DNA from 3 places in the Kurthia sp. Dielmo genome. Region 3 is predicted to be linked to each of the others. Evidence: predicted binding sites of a transcription regulator. Region 3 holds the regulator's gene; each other region holds the start of a gene.
The links. Region 3 encodes CtsR, which represses protease genes until heat stress. Its sites were predicted from a motif close to ATGGTCAATAAAGGTCAAACA; they were not measured.
Positions count from the first base shown of each region.

Region 1: a site for CtsR is predicted at 1,540-1,560, ahead of clpP (ATP-dependent Clp endopeptidase proteolytic subunit ClpP). Genes of this name have one in related genera too.
Region 2: a site for CtsR is predicted at 1,764-1,784, ahead of KTHG_RS01955 (ATP-dependent Clp protease ATP-binding subunit). Genes of this name have one in related genera too.

Region 1 covers NZ_HE578962.1:99,288-103,756, forward strand. Annotated here, with positions in the region: gene KTHG_RS17190 (glycerophosphodiester phosphodiesterase family protein) at 1-752, opposite strand, end outside; gene clpP (ATP-dependent Clp endopeptidase proteolytic subunit ClpP) at 879-1,469, opposite strand; tRNA gene KTHG_RS17200 (tRNA-Arg) at 1,634-1,705, shown strand; gene KTHG_RS17205 (polysaccharide pyruvyl transferase family protein) at 1,910-3,340, shown strand; gene KTHG_RS17210 (TetR/AcrR family transcriptional regulator) at 3,384-4,265, opposite strand.
Region 2 covers NZ_HE578956.1:324,811-329,279, forward strand. Annotated here, with positions in the region: gene KTHG_RS01945 (ABC transporter permease) at 1-897, shown strand, start outside; gene KTHG_RS01950 (ABC transporter ATP-binding protein) at 910-1,569, shown strand; gene KTHG_RS01955 (ATP-dependent Clp protease ATP-binding subunit) at 1,827-3,974, shown strand; gene KTHG_RS01960 (glycerophosphodiester phosphodiesterase family protein) at 4,052-4,469, shown strand, end outside.
Region 3 covers NZ_HE578964.1:54,175-58,643, forward strand. Annotated here, with positions in the region: gene mcsB (protein-arginine kinase McsB) at 1-354, opposite strand, end outside; gene KTHG_RS18795 (UvrB/UvrC motif-containing protein) at 347-886, opposite strand; gene KTHG_RS18800 (CtsR family transcriptional regulator) at 899-1,372, opposite strand; gene KTHG_RS18805 (DUF4870 domain-containing protein) at 1,530-1,853, opposite strand; gene corA (magnesium/cobalt transporter CorA) at 2,293-3,255, shown strand; gene KTHG_RS18815 (globin-coupled sensor protein) at 3,449-4,469, shown strand, end outside.

The sequences.
Region 1 (4,469 bases), on a different contig from region 3:
TAGGCGCTTTTTGTATTGACGCCATAAATATGAATACGCAGTCCGCTAGCACGGATTTTTTTTGCTGTAGCGGCATCAAGATTATTAATATGGGTTGTATAAATGGCATGTTTGTATTTTTTAAGCTTTTTAATATCACTTGCTACGCTTTTTTTAGGATTGCCGATAAATGAAATTGTGGCATTTGGATAATTTTTATTGAATTTCGCACGTGCTTTACTATCTGAGATGACGAAAAATGTTTTATTGTACATATTGGCCTTTTTGACAAGGGTCACGATGCCTTTGGCGTATTTTTGATCACCAAAATCGCCTTTCGAGCCATCAATATTGACGCCAACATTATATTTTTTGGCTGAAGCTAATACGTCCTTTAATGTTGGGATTTTTTCGGTTGTTAGCCTATTATTTTTATCTACAAGATGATATACACGAAGTTGTTTTAATTTTTGACTAGCGACAGAACCATATCCAGTAGTTGTACGGTCGATTGTTTTATCGTGCATTAATACATATTGATTGTCTGCTGTTTTACGCACATCGATTTCAATAAAGGCATAGCCAAGTTCTTTTGCGCCTTGTACACCAGCTAATGAATTTTCAGGTGCGACCACTTGTGCACCACGGTGAGCACTGAGTTTTGTATTCTTCCATTTTAGCCAGGAAGCTGTATTTGTATCAGCAGAAGCGACCATAGGTGAAACTAAGCTCATGCTCAGACAAATAGCTAAAATTCTTTTGAAATAGGTCAATTAAAATCCCTCCCTTAAGTATATGATTCTATCATACTGCATTTTTTTGGCAAATGAATACTAAAAAACATAAAAAAACACTAAACAACCAATGAGAAATGGTTGTTTAGTGTTAGGAATGAAAAACTATTTTGTTTCGTTACGTTCCATGATTTTATCAATGATACCGTATTCTAGCGCACGTTCAGCTGACATGTAGTTGTCACGATCTGTATCTTTTTCGATTACTTCGATCGGTTGACCAGTGCGTTCAGCTAAGATGCGGTTTAATTTTTCGCGTGTTTTTAAGATATGTTTTGCTGCGATTTCGATTTCAGTCGCTTGACCTTGAGCGCCACCTAGTGGTTGGTGAATCATGATTTCAGCGTTTGGTAATGCAAAACGTTTTCCTTTTGTACCAGCTGTTAATAGGAATGATCCCATTGAAGCAGCCATACCGATGCAGATTGTTTGTACATCTGGTTTGATGAACTGCATTGTATCGTAAATGGCCATACCAGCTGTTACAGAGCCACCTGGAGAGTTGATGTATAGGTAGATATCTTTTTCTGGATCTTCTGCTTCTAGGAATAGAAGTTGAGATACGATTGCGTTTGCTACGTTATCGTCGATTGCACTACCTAGCATGATGATGCGGTCTTTTAAAAGACGAGAGTAGATGTCATATGCGCGTTCGCCGCGGTTTGTTGTTTCGATGACTGTAGGAATTAAGTTCATAAGTATTTCCTCCTTATATGTCCATAAAATTGGCACTGTTTCGTTGCCTTGTAAACATATCATAACTTTTTTGGTCAATAAAGGTCAAATGAAATGAATCATTTAATAGAAAGTTGATAATACGCTCTTTACCTAGTATAATAGTAAGGTCGTCATATAGCTATGCCTCTGTAGTTTAATGGATAAAACATAAGATTCCGGTTCTTAGGCTGGGGGTTCGATTCCCTCCAGGGGCATCCATTTTTAAATACCTTTTGATAGGTCAATTGAAACATATAATTTCTAAAAAAACTGTGCATTTGTGCGGTTTTTTTATATTTTAGAGCATTTACAATGGAGCAAGTGATTTCATTGACATTTCATATATAAATTAACTACTATGTAGTAGAGTGCTTGTACGGACAACTAATAAAGTGATTGTAATTGAAAGGAGAACAAATATGAAAAAAATCTTAATGCGTTCTGGGATGTCCCCACTAAACAACTTTGACCCAGCACATATCGCTTCTACGAACTCTATTGGAGGGAATGTAGGGAACTTAGTTTATGCTTATGGGATTTACCGCACATTAACGACTGAGGATGTCATGATTGTGCCGGATTATTATCGATTAAATCCGAAAGATGCAGATATGATTAATGCAAATTATGACGGTTATATTATTCCGTTAGCGGATGCATTCCGTCCAGATTTCATCGGGCATTTAGAGCGTTATGCAGAGCTGATTAATAAATTAACAATTCCGGTTTATGTAATCGGTGTAGGGGCTCGTACGCCATTTGATGCACAAAAAGGTGCGAAATATGAATTTGACGATGCAACGAAAAAATTCGTAAAAGCTGTATTAAATAAATCAGCAATGATTGGGGTACGTGGTCAAATCACTTCAGACTACTTAACAGGACTTGGCTTCCAAGAAGGCGTAGACCATATGCCAATTGGCTGTCCGTCGATGTATAGTTTCGGTCGTGATTTGAAAATTCGAGATACGAACATTACAAAGGATTCGTTAGTGTCAATTAACAACTCACGTTTATCACCAGATAATGTATTAAACTTTATTGATCGTAGCCGTCATGAATTTGGCAACTACTACTATATTCCACAGTGGCTAAAAGAACTGAAAATGACCTACTTAGGTGGACCGGACCTACCTAGCCAAAATAAAGTGTATCCGGAATCTGTATTAGATGAATATTACACAGGAGATCATGTGCGCTACCCAGTAAATATTCCAACATGGATGGAGTTATTACAAGAAGTAGATTTAAGCTTTGGTGCACGTCTTCACGGGAATATTGCTGCAACGATTGCAGGGACACCAAGCATCATCTTGCCGAAAGATGGTCGTATGCGTGAATTAACGGACTATCACCAATTAAATAATTACTGGGGTCCAGATATTACAGAGGACACAAACATCTGGGATATTATCGAACAAAGTGACTTCCATAAACCAGAGAAAGTGGCGAATGAGAACTTTGACCGCTTTATTGGCTTCTTAAATAAAAATAACTTAGACCATGCGTATAAGGAAACAATGTATCCAAAAACGACACCTTTTGATGAGAAAATCAAAAATGTTGATATTCCAGGCGTTGTGACACCATATGTAACAGCACCAATTGATGAGCAAGTACGTCGTTGGCAAGCATTTAATGACGCAGAAAATGCACGTACAGAACGTCGTGTAAAACGTGAAATGGCTGCGAAGAAAAATGATGCAGCTAAAATTGCGGCGTACAAGCAGGAAATTGAGCGACTGAATAAAAAAGTAAAATTCCAAGAAAACACATTAAATCGTAAAGCGGTAAAAGCAACTTTAGGCTTAGCGGATAAAGTCGCAAAATTACGTGGTAATAAAAAATAATAAAAAAAGAGGTCGGGACGTAACTGTCCTGACCTCTTTTTGATTAACTATTATTTTTTGAAAGTTGCCATAGCTGATTCGTGATTTCAATGGCTTCTGGTGCGTGCGGTGTATCACGGAAGCTATTATAAAACTGGAAAGCAACCGCATTAATCACATGGTAGCGTGGTATATCACGTTCTAATTCTTCGATTAAATAAGCAATGTATTCTTGTTGCTGGTTTGATAAATCTTTTAAATACGATTTAAAGCCATGGAGCTGCTTGAGAAGTTCCTTTTTATCAATGATACGTGCTTCGATATTTTCATTAATAAATTCCTCAAAAGTTGGTCCAAGCAGCGTCTTTTGGTTGCTAATTAATGTTGGGGTAATGGCATCTAGTTGGTCTAATGCGAATGTTATAAATTCCATCGCATTGCCACGTGGGTAATTAATTAACTTCCCGATGTGGAACATCTGATGCATCATACCAAATAATAGAATGGATGCATCATAATGATAGGGAACTAATTTTGTGCCATAGACGTCTAGTAATCTGCGCGCGGTCCAATCAATCTCTTGCAGGAGATTTTGATCGACGAGGCGCTTTAAATCTTTATCACCCGAATGCAGGATGGACTCAAAAATCGGTAGCAGATTATGTTCGTGGTTCACTTGCATCGTGGCGATAAGTTGAGCGGCAAGGACAGACTTGTCGTTTTTTTCTTTGCCAGTAATCGCTTTAACTTTACGGACTGTCGTTTCTTTTCGCCCGATATCTAAGATGGCGATTAGGCAGTCTTTTTTTGATGGGAAGTAATTATAAAATGTGCCTTTTGAAATTTTAGCTTCTTCAATAATTTCTTGAATGGACGTTTCTACAAAGCCTTTTTCAGAGAAGAGCTTAATACAGGCCTGAATAATTTGTCTTTTGCGGTTGTTCATTTAGTCACCTTTTTTATTCTATTTTGGACTAGCAGTATAATTTTAATCATAGTTCGGATTAATTTCAAGTGAATTGGACTCATATTATAGTGAAGAAAACGCTTTAAATGGCGGTTTATTCTCGAATAAAATATTTTTCTTGCAAAAATTGGACTGCGAGTATAAAATGTATCAAGTGAACTTTGAAATCGAAGTAAATATAAA
Region 2 (4,469 bases), on a different contig from region 3:
GCTGTTGGCGATACAATTAAAGTTAAAGGTGACGACAAAACGTATAAATTAAGCGTTGTCGGTATTTATAAATCAACCGAAGCAACAGACGCACGTAGTATGCAAATGGCATCATTAAATCCGTACAACACGATTTATACATCATACACATTTGCGAATAAAGTCAAAGGTAGCGACTATAAAAATACGGCAGATTCCGTTGTCTTTAACGTAACAGATCCAGAAAAAATGGATACCTTTGTGAAAGCAGCAGAAGCAACGGGCTTAGATACAGATACGTATGCATTAACAACAAATGACCAAGTATATCAACAAATGGTACAGCCGCTTGATAACGTGAAAAGCTTCGCGAATAAAATCGTCATTTTAGTAGCAGTAGCCGGTACCGTTATCCTAGCGTTGATCGTGATGCTAACCATTCGTGAACGTAAATATGAAATTGGTGTTCTCATGTCTCTAGGTGAAAAACGCAGTAAAATCATCGCCCAGTTCTTTACAGAGCTTGTCTTTGTACTTGTTATTGCGCTAGCAGTAGCGGGTGTGAGCGGTCAGTTTGTCGGCAACGCTGTCGGTAAGCAATTGATTGAACAGCAAACGACGACACAAACAACGGATACCGCTTCAAATGCACAAGGCGGCCCTGGAATGGGTGGCGGTCAAGGTAGCGGAGCCCCATCAGGGATACCAAGTGGCGGTGGCCAAGGAGGTCCTACAATGGGCGGCAATATGTCACAAGCTGCTGATGTACAGGAGCAAATTAGTGATTTAGATATTACATTATCGATGAAGGAATTAATCGAGCTTGGTGGCTTTGGCTTAGGCATTAGTTTCCTTGCTGTCATCATTGCTTCAATTGGCATCATGCGTATGAAACCAAAGAAAATTTTAATCTCATAGGAGGAATCGAATATGTTAGAAGTAAAAGACGTCAATTATTGGTATCAATCTAAAAATGATGTGCTCTATGACGACATCAATTTAACGTTTGATAGCGGCAAATTATATGGCATACTCGGCTCATCAGGCTCTGGTAAAACAACGTTCTTATCACTCATCGCTGGCCTTGATGTTCCGAAGAAAGGGGATATTTTATACGACGGCAAATCGATGAAAAAAATTGGTTTAACGGCTTATCGTAATAAATATGTCTCAATCGTTTTTCAGTCATACAACTTATTGCCGTATATGTCTGCGGTGGATAATATTTTAGCAGCACTTGAAATTACCAATTCACAGCGTAAAGACCGCAAAACCTATGCGCTTGAAATGCTAGCGCGTGTCGGTATTACAGAAGTCATGGCGAAGAAAAATGTACAGCATCTGTCAGGTGGTCAGCAGCAGCGTGTTGCAATCGTTCGTGCGATGTGCTGTGACGCACAGCTCGTTGTAGCTGATGAACCAACAGGGAACTTAGATGAGCAAAACTCACAAGAAATCATTAAGCTATTTGCAGAGCTCGCACATGAACAGCAAAAATGCGTTATCGTCATTACGCATGAGCGTGACATCGCAAATGCTTGCGATGTCGTATTAGAATTGAAAAACAAGAAATTTAATACGATTAAATAATCAATGAGGTTCGGCAATGGTCGAGCCTTTTTTGTTTTGAAAAAAGTTCATACAATTCCTCGCAAAATAGGGAATAGAAAAGTGAAACCAAATGCCTGCAAAGCCGTAGAATAAGAAAGAAAGAAAAAGTCAAAAAAGGTCAAACATATCAGTTGAATTATGAAGCAAACGAGACTATAATGAAATTAATCAAAAAGGTCAAAGAAGGTCAAACTATTCTTTGACGAACTACATCCGATGAAGGAGTGGGACTCGATATGCAAATGAAAATGAACAATGAACAAGATAAAAATCCGTTAGAAACATATGGACGTAACTTAAATGAAACGGTTAAAGAAGGGAAGCTAGATCCGGTCATTGGCCGAGACGAAGAAATTCGTAATGTCATCCGTATCCTTTCTCGTAAAACGAAAAATAACCCCGTATTAATTGGCGAGCCTGGTGTTGGTAAAACAGCCATCGTCGAAGGGCTTGCACAGCGTATTGTGAAAGGTGACGTACCGGAAGGCTTAAAAGACCATGAAATTTATGAGCTTGATATGAGCGCATTAATTGCGGGTGCGAGCTACCGTGGTCAATTTGAGGAACGTTTACAAGGCGTGTTAAAACAAGTGAAGGAAGCGGAAGGACGCATCATTTTATTCATTGATGAAATCCATACGATTGTTGGCGCCGGTAAAACAGAGGGTTCAATGGATGCTGGTAATATGCTAAAACCAATGCTCGCACGTGGTGAACTTCACTGTATCGGTGCAACAACGCTAGATGAGTACCGTACAAATATTGAAAAAGACCCAGCACTTGAACGTCGCTTCCAACAAGTGCTTGTACGCGAGCCATCTGTTGAAGATACGATTTCAATTTTACGTGGCTTAAAAGAACGCTTTGAGCTCCATCATGCGGTGAAAATTCATGACCGTGCCATCGTAGCAGCTGCTGAATTATCAAATCGCTATTTAACAGAGCGCTTCTTACCCGATAAAGCGATTGATTTAATTGACGAGGCATGTGCGATGATTCGTACGGAAATCGATTCGATGCCACAAGAGCTAGATGAAGTGACACGTCGTCAAATGCAGCTTGAAATTGAAGAGCAAGCATTAATGAAAGAAACGGATGCGGCTTCTGAAAAACGCTTGAAAAATTTACGTGAGGAATTACAGCAATTAAAAGATTCTTCTGCGTCAATGAAAACTCAGTGGGACAACGAAAAACATGCCTTGCAAGAAATTCAGGCGAAACGTGAGCTTTTAGACCAAAAACGGAATGAACTTGAAAAAGCGGAATCAGAGTATGATTTAAATAAAGCCGCTGTATTGCGTCATGGTGAAATTCCACAATTGAAAAAAGAATTAGAAGAATTAGAGCAAAAATTAACAGAAACAGGCGACACACGCTTACTTCGTGAAGACGTGACATCAGATGAAATCGCGGCCATTGTATCGCGCTGGACAGGTGTACCGGTAACGAAAATGCTTCAAAGTGAACGCGAAAAATTACTCGCACTTGGTGATACGTTACACAAACGTGTCGTTGGGCAAGATGATGCAGTGAAGTTAGTAACAGAAGCAGTATGGCGTGCACGTGCAGGAATCCAAGATCCGAATAAACCAATTGGCTCATTCCTCTTCTTAGGTCCAACAGGTGTCGGTAAAACAGAGCTTGCGAAAGCATTAGCTGAGCAATTATTCGATTCAGAGGACCATTTTGTCCGTATTGATATGAGTGAATACATGGAAAAACATAGCGTTTCTCGTTTAGTCGGAGCACCTCCAGGCTATATCGGCTATGAAGAAGGCGGTCAATTAACCGAGCAAATTCGTCGCAATCCATATGCGGTTGTGTTACTTGATGAAATCGAAAAAGCTCATCCAGATGTGGCTAACATTTTACTACAAATTTTAGATGATGGCCGCATTACAGATGGTCAGGGACGTACGGTCAACTTCACAAATACAGTGGTTATTATGACATCGAACTTAGGCTCACATTATTTACTTGAAATGAATGACTCAAATGAACATGCAACTGAAGACTTAGTGATGGCTGAATTGAAACGTCATTTCAAACCAGAGCTATTAAACCGTCTTGATGATATCGTGATGTTTCATTCATTATCAGGCGAGCATTTTGTGAAAATTGCTGACAAATATTTGAATTCATTACGTAAACGTTTAGCTTCTCAAGAAATAAATCTAGTGATTGAGCCAGAAGTGTTAGATTGGATTGCGAGTGAAGGGGTGGACCCAGCATTTGGTGCACGTCCATTACGCCGCTTTATCCAACGTCATGTTGAAACGGTTGTCGCACGTGAATTGTTACGTGGCGATACATTACCTGGTGCAACATTAACGGTTTACTTGGATAACGGTGAAGCGAATATTCGCGTTGACAATGTAGCATAATAATCTATTGAGAGAACTGTAAAAGCATACAGTTCTCTTTTTTTCGTGCTACACTAAATGAAAAAAGGGGGCAGACGATGACGAAAATTTTTGCTCATCGTGGATTTCGCGCGATGTATCCAGAAAATACATTATTAAGTTTTCAAAAGGCATTTGAGTTAGGGGTCGATGGCATTGAACTTGATGTTCATATGACGCGTGATGGTGAGTTAGTCGTCATTCATGATGAATCGCTGAAGCGAACGACTGGGGTAGACGGAGAAGTGATTGATTATACGTATGCGGAACTTAAAAAATTTCGTGCAGCCGCGGCTTTTCGTGAGCATAAAAATTATGACGGCACATGGGAGGCGGAGCGCATTCCGACGCTTCGACAAGTCTTAACGCTTCATCAAAAGTATCCGCAAGTAATCGTGAATATTGAGCTGAAAACAAATGTTTACACATATGATGGCATTGAACAGAAGGTACTGGCATTAGTTGATGAGCTAAAGA
Region 3 (4,469 bases):
CATAACACTCATTGATTCATCATCTGAAATAACAACAGATGCAGAACGGTCTTTATGCGCTAACTGTGGGCTAATTAAATGTTTTTCGACGAGCACCTTCTTTTGAAGAATCGGCGTCGTTGCGATATCAATATGCGTGAAGTGCTGATCAAGTGTTTCTGCATCAAGCAACACATTTGAAATGGTTTGATCCAATTTAAATGCTTCATCTTCTGAAAAAGCTCGGGGAAAGCGGTAATCTTTCAAATTACGAGCTAGACGAATTCGGGTACTCATAACAATATCGCCATGTTCTACATCGCCCGCCATCCATCTCACATCAGTCGCATTAAAAAAAGTATCTTTTTTATCCATTCAAATCACCGCCATGCAATTCTTTTTCAAGCTTTCTTGCCTGGTCGCGTAGTGTAGCAGCGTCTTCAAAACGCTCCTCTTCTACAGCCTTCTTCATGTCATTACGCAACCCTTCAATTTCTTGCTTTAATTTATAGGTTGCATTGACTGCACCAGGCATTTTTCCAACGTGTCGTGTTGCCCCATTATGAAGACGCTTCATCACTTGTGGAAGTTCATCGCGAAATGCATCGTAACATGTTGGACAATTGAATTTACCATCATGTAGAAATTGCTTGTATGTCATACCACAATTCGGACAAATTAAATGCTCCTCCTGTTGCTGGCTTTTCGGTACATTTGCTGACCATGTAGGAATACCAAACCAGTCTGCAAAAAGCTGTTGCAATGGTACATGTTCATTCTGAGAATGATCATGCTGATGTAATTGTTGGCTACAAATCTCGCAATAATGTTTTGTGATTTGCTGACCATTTTTCACTTGCGTTAAGGTTATTGTTGCAGGTCTTTGCTTACAATTTTCGCAGATCACTTCACACACCTCTTATCTCTTAGGAATATCGTATTTTAATGTCGTTAGCATCGCGCGTAAGATTCGTGCGCGTACTTCATCACGTAATGGCAAGTTGAGCGCTAATATTTGTCGATCGACAGCCGCCAACATCATTTTCGCTTCTCTTTTTGAAATAACTTCTTCATTAATAAGACGGAAAATGATATCTTCTGCAACTTGTTGTGGTGCAGAAATCCCTAGTTGTTGAATGGTTTCATCAATCAAATCAGCACTCGAAGTTATTTGAACGCGAACGATACGAATATACCCTCCGCCTCCACGTTTACTTTGTACCTGATACCCACGTTCCTCAGTAAATCTGGTATTAATAACATAGTTAATTTGCGATGGTACACATTGAAATTTATCAGCGATCTCACTACGTTTAATTTCAATTAAGCCATTTCCTTCTAATTCAATAACTTCCTTCAAATATCCTTCAATAATGTCGGAAATATTTCTCATTTGCTGTCTTCACCTCGCTTGCCTTACTGACTTTGACTATCTTTGACTATATTATATTCAATTCAAAATTCGATTACAAATATTTGGCTCATAAAATGTGTAAAACCTTTTCTCTCATTTCGATATAAAAAAACCATGCCGTAGCATGGTTTTACGATTAAAAGAATTTTTTAATAATTGGGTATTCCCAGTTGTCGTCCTGTATTGCTTTTACGATACCTACAATTGGCACGATTACGGTCATTGCTACGAAGACAACTAAGAATGGCAGACCGATTAAAAGTGCACTGAATATCGCTGAAATGAAAATTAACACGCCCATCAAGATTTGGAATAGCAAGGCTTGAATCGATATTTTTTTAACTGAAGCATCATCAACAAATAAATAAAATAAAACTGGGATAAGGTATGGTGCGAAAAATGGACTTGCATGCACAATCACTTTTAACCATTTAGTAGATTCAACGTTTTTATCGTTCATTTGAATAGTCCTTTCTATTATGTGGTAGTTATTCTACGGGATAAGCTATAAAATAGTTTCATTCTAGCTATAAACCGTTTGGAAACATTTTTTAGCAGTCGACGTCCTTTCTAATATCACATGATGAAAGGGATGTTTCTTTTGAAGAAAGCATTGCTTACAGCAGGAATTACTATTTTATGCCTCGCTGTTTTACTCGTTATGCCCTACTGCCTTTTAAAGAGCTCGTATGATTCAAGCGACTCTGTTGACCATAAAAATATACACTCGATATCGAACGGAAATAGCGGTGAAAAAATTGCTGTTTGGTTATCAAGTGACCGTTAAAGCCATGTATTTTCATGGCTTTTTGTTTTGATTAATTTTCTTTTACGTTTGTCGACATTAGGGTATGGATATGGGACAATATTAATAACTACGGAGAAAAAGAGGCGTTACGATGATTCGAACTTTAGGTTTTACAAAAGACAATAACGTAGTGGCCGATTTTCCATTGGATGAGTTGCATACATTCGACTTCGACTGGTATTGGGTAGATTTTGATCAACCAACACCTACGGAAAATACGTACTTAGATACGGTATTTCACTTTCACCCATTAGCAATCGAGGACTCATTAATGCGTTTACAACGTCCGAAAATCGACTATTATGACGACTGCCACTTCCTTGTCGTACATAAAATGAATTCTATTGAATTAGAAGCAGAAGAAGTAAATATTTTTATCGCTAGCAACTTTATCGTGACATATCACAAGACGCCTGTTCCTGAGATTGAAACAGCACGTAAACGTGTACTAAACCAACCTGGTGATTGGGAGCGCGGTTCTTATTACGCCATGTATCAAGTAGTCGATAAACTCGTTGATAGCTACTTCCCTATGGTTTATAACATTGAAGACCGCTTAAATGAAATTGAAGATCAATTAAATTACCAGCGCAATGCAAAGGCGATGTCCGATGTATTTGATTTACGTAGTGACTTATTACACATTCGTCGTATCGTACTCCCAATGCGCGACCTATTGTATCGCATCATGAACTCTGGCCGCCTCGGTTTAATTGGAGCCGAGCGTGCATACTTTGGCGATATTCATGACCATCTCGTAAAACTGACAGAAATGATTGAATCTAACCGAGAATTGACAGCTGACATGCGTGATAGTCATATGTCAATGAATGCTGTACGTATGAATAGTATTATGATGACTTTAACAATTGTATCGACCATCTTCATTCCATTGACTTTCGTTGCAGGAGTATATGGCATGAATTTCGATAACATGCCTGAGCTACATTGGCACTGGGGTTATTTCATTGTACTCGGTGTCATGTTTATCATCGCCGTTTCAATGATTTCTTGGTTCAAACATAAAGGTTGGCTCGATTTTTTCAAATTATAAATAGCTGAGAACTGTCTAATGGACAGTTCTTTTTTTATTTATGCACATATTTTTTGTGAATTTTAAAGTTTTTTTGTAATTAATACATTAAAACAAATACTCCAACCGATATAACTAATGAAAATATACTTTTTTTAAAAGTTAATACAAAATTATCAACATTATTTTTTACATAAAGATAGGAGACAATCTCTTGAGTATTTGGAATTTTTCAAAGCCGAAACAGCCCTCATCATATTTTGATTTAGACGCAGCGCTAAATGAAGTGGAGCTTGATTTATCAACATTCCCTGGTTTATCAAAGCAAGTAGAATTATTAAGTTTAACAAAAGAAGACTTAGCAATTATTTCTCATTTCAAGCAATATACAAATGAACTTGTACCATTAATGGTTAATGAATTCTACACCACAATTAGCAAAGCAAGTGAGCTTACATCAATTATTAATCACAACTCTTCAATTGAGCGTTTGAAAGTGACATTGACACGTCATATAACGGCAATTTTCAATGGGCAGTTCAATCATAACTATGTATTAGATCGTAAACGAATTGCACATGTTCATGTTGTAATTGGTTTACCATCAAAATGGTATTTAAATTCATTCCAAGCATTAAATAGTACGTTTATGACGTACTGTGCAGAACTTGGATTACCATTAGATGACTTTAAACGCGCAGTGAATGCATTTGCAAAAGTCATCAATCTCGAACAGCAAATCGTCATTGAAGCATATGATGAGGAACAAGCAGATATACAGCAGCGCCACATTGATGAAAAAGCAGAAATTATGGTTTCTGTACAAAGTACTGCAGAAGAATTAAGTGCCATTAGTGAGGAAACAACTGCATCAATTCAATCTCTTGTAACACAATCTGAAGATATTTCAGATGCTACAAAAAAAGGGCTAAACTTCGTGAATGAAACCGAGCAAAAATCTGAGAATGGCACACGTTTACTCGTACAACAAAATGATTTAATGGCACGTATGTCGACATCTGTTAAACAATTAGATTCGACGATGGGGCATCTGCGTATTTCCTCACACAAAATCTCAGAAATCGTACGTCTCGTGACAGATATCGCTGATCAGACAAACCTTTTAGCACTAAATGCATCAATTGAGGCGGCACGTGCAGGGGAGCATGGAAAAGGCTTTGCAGTCGTAGCAGATGAAGTTCGTAAGTTAGCTGAGGAAACAAAAAGTGCTGTGC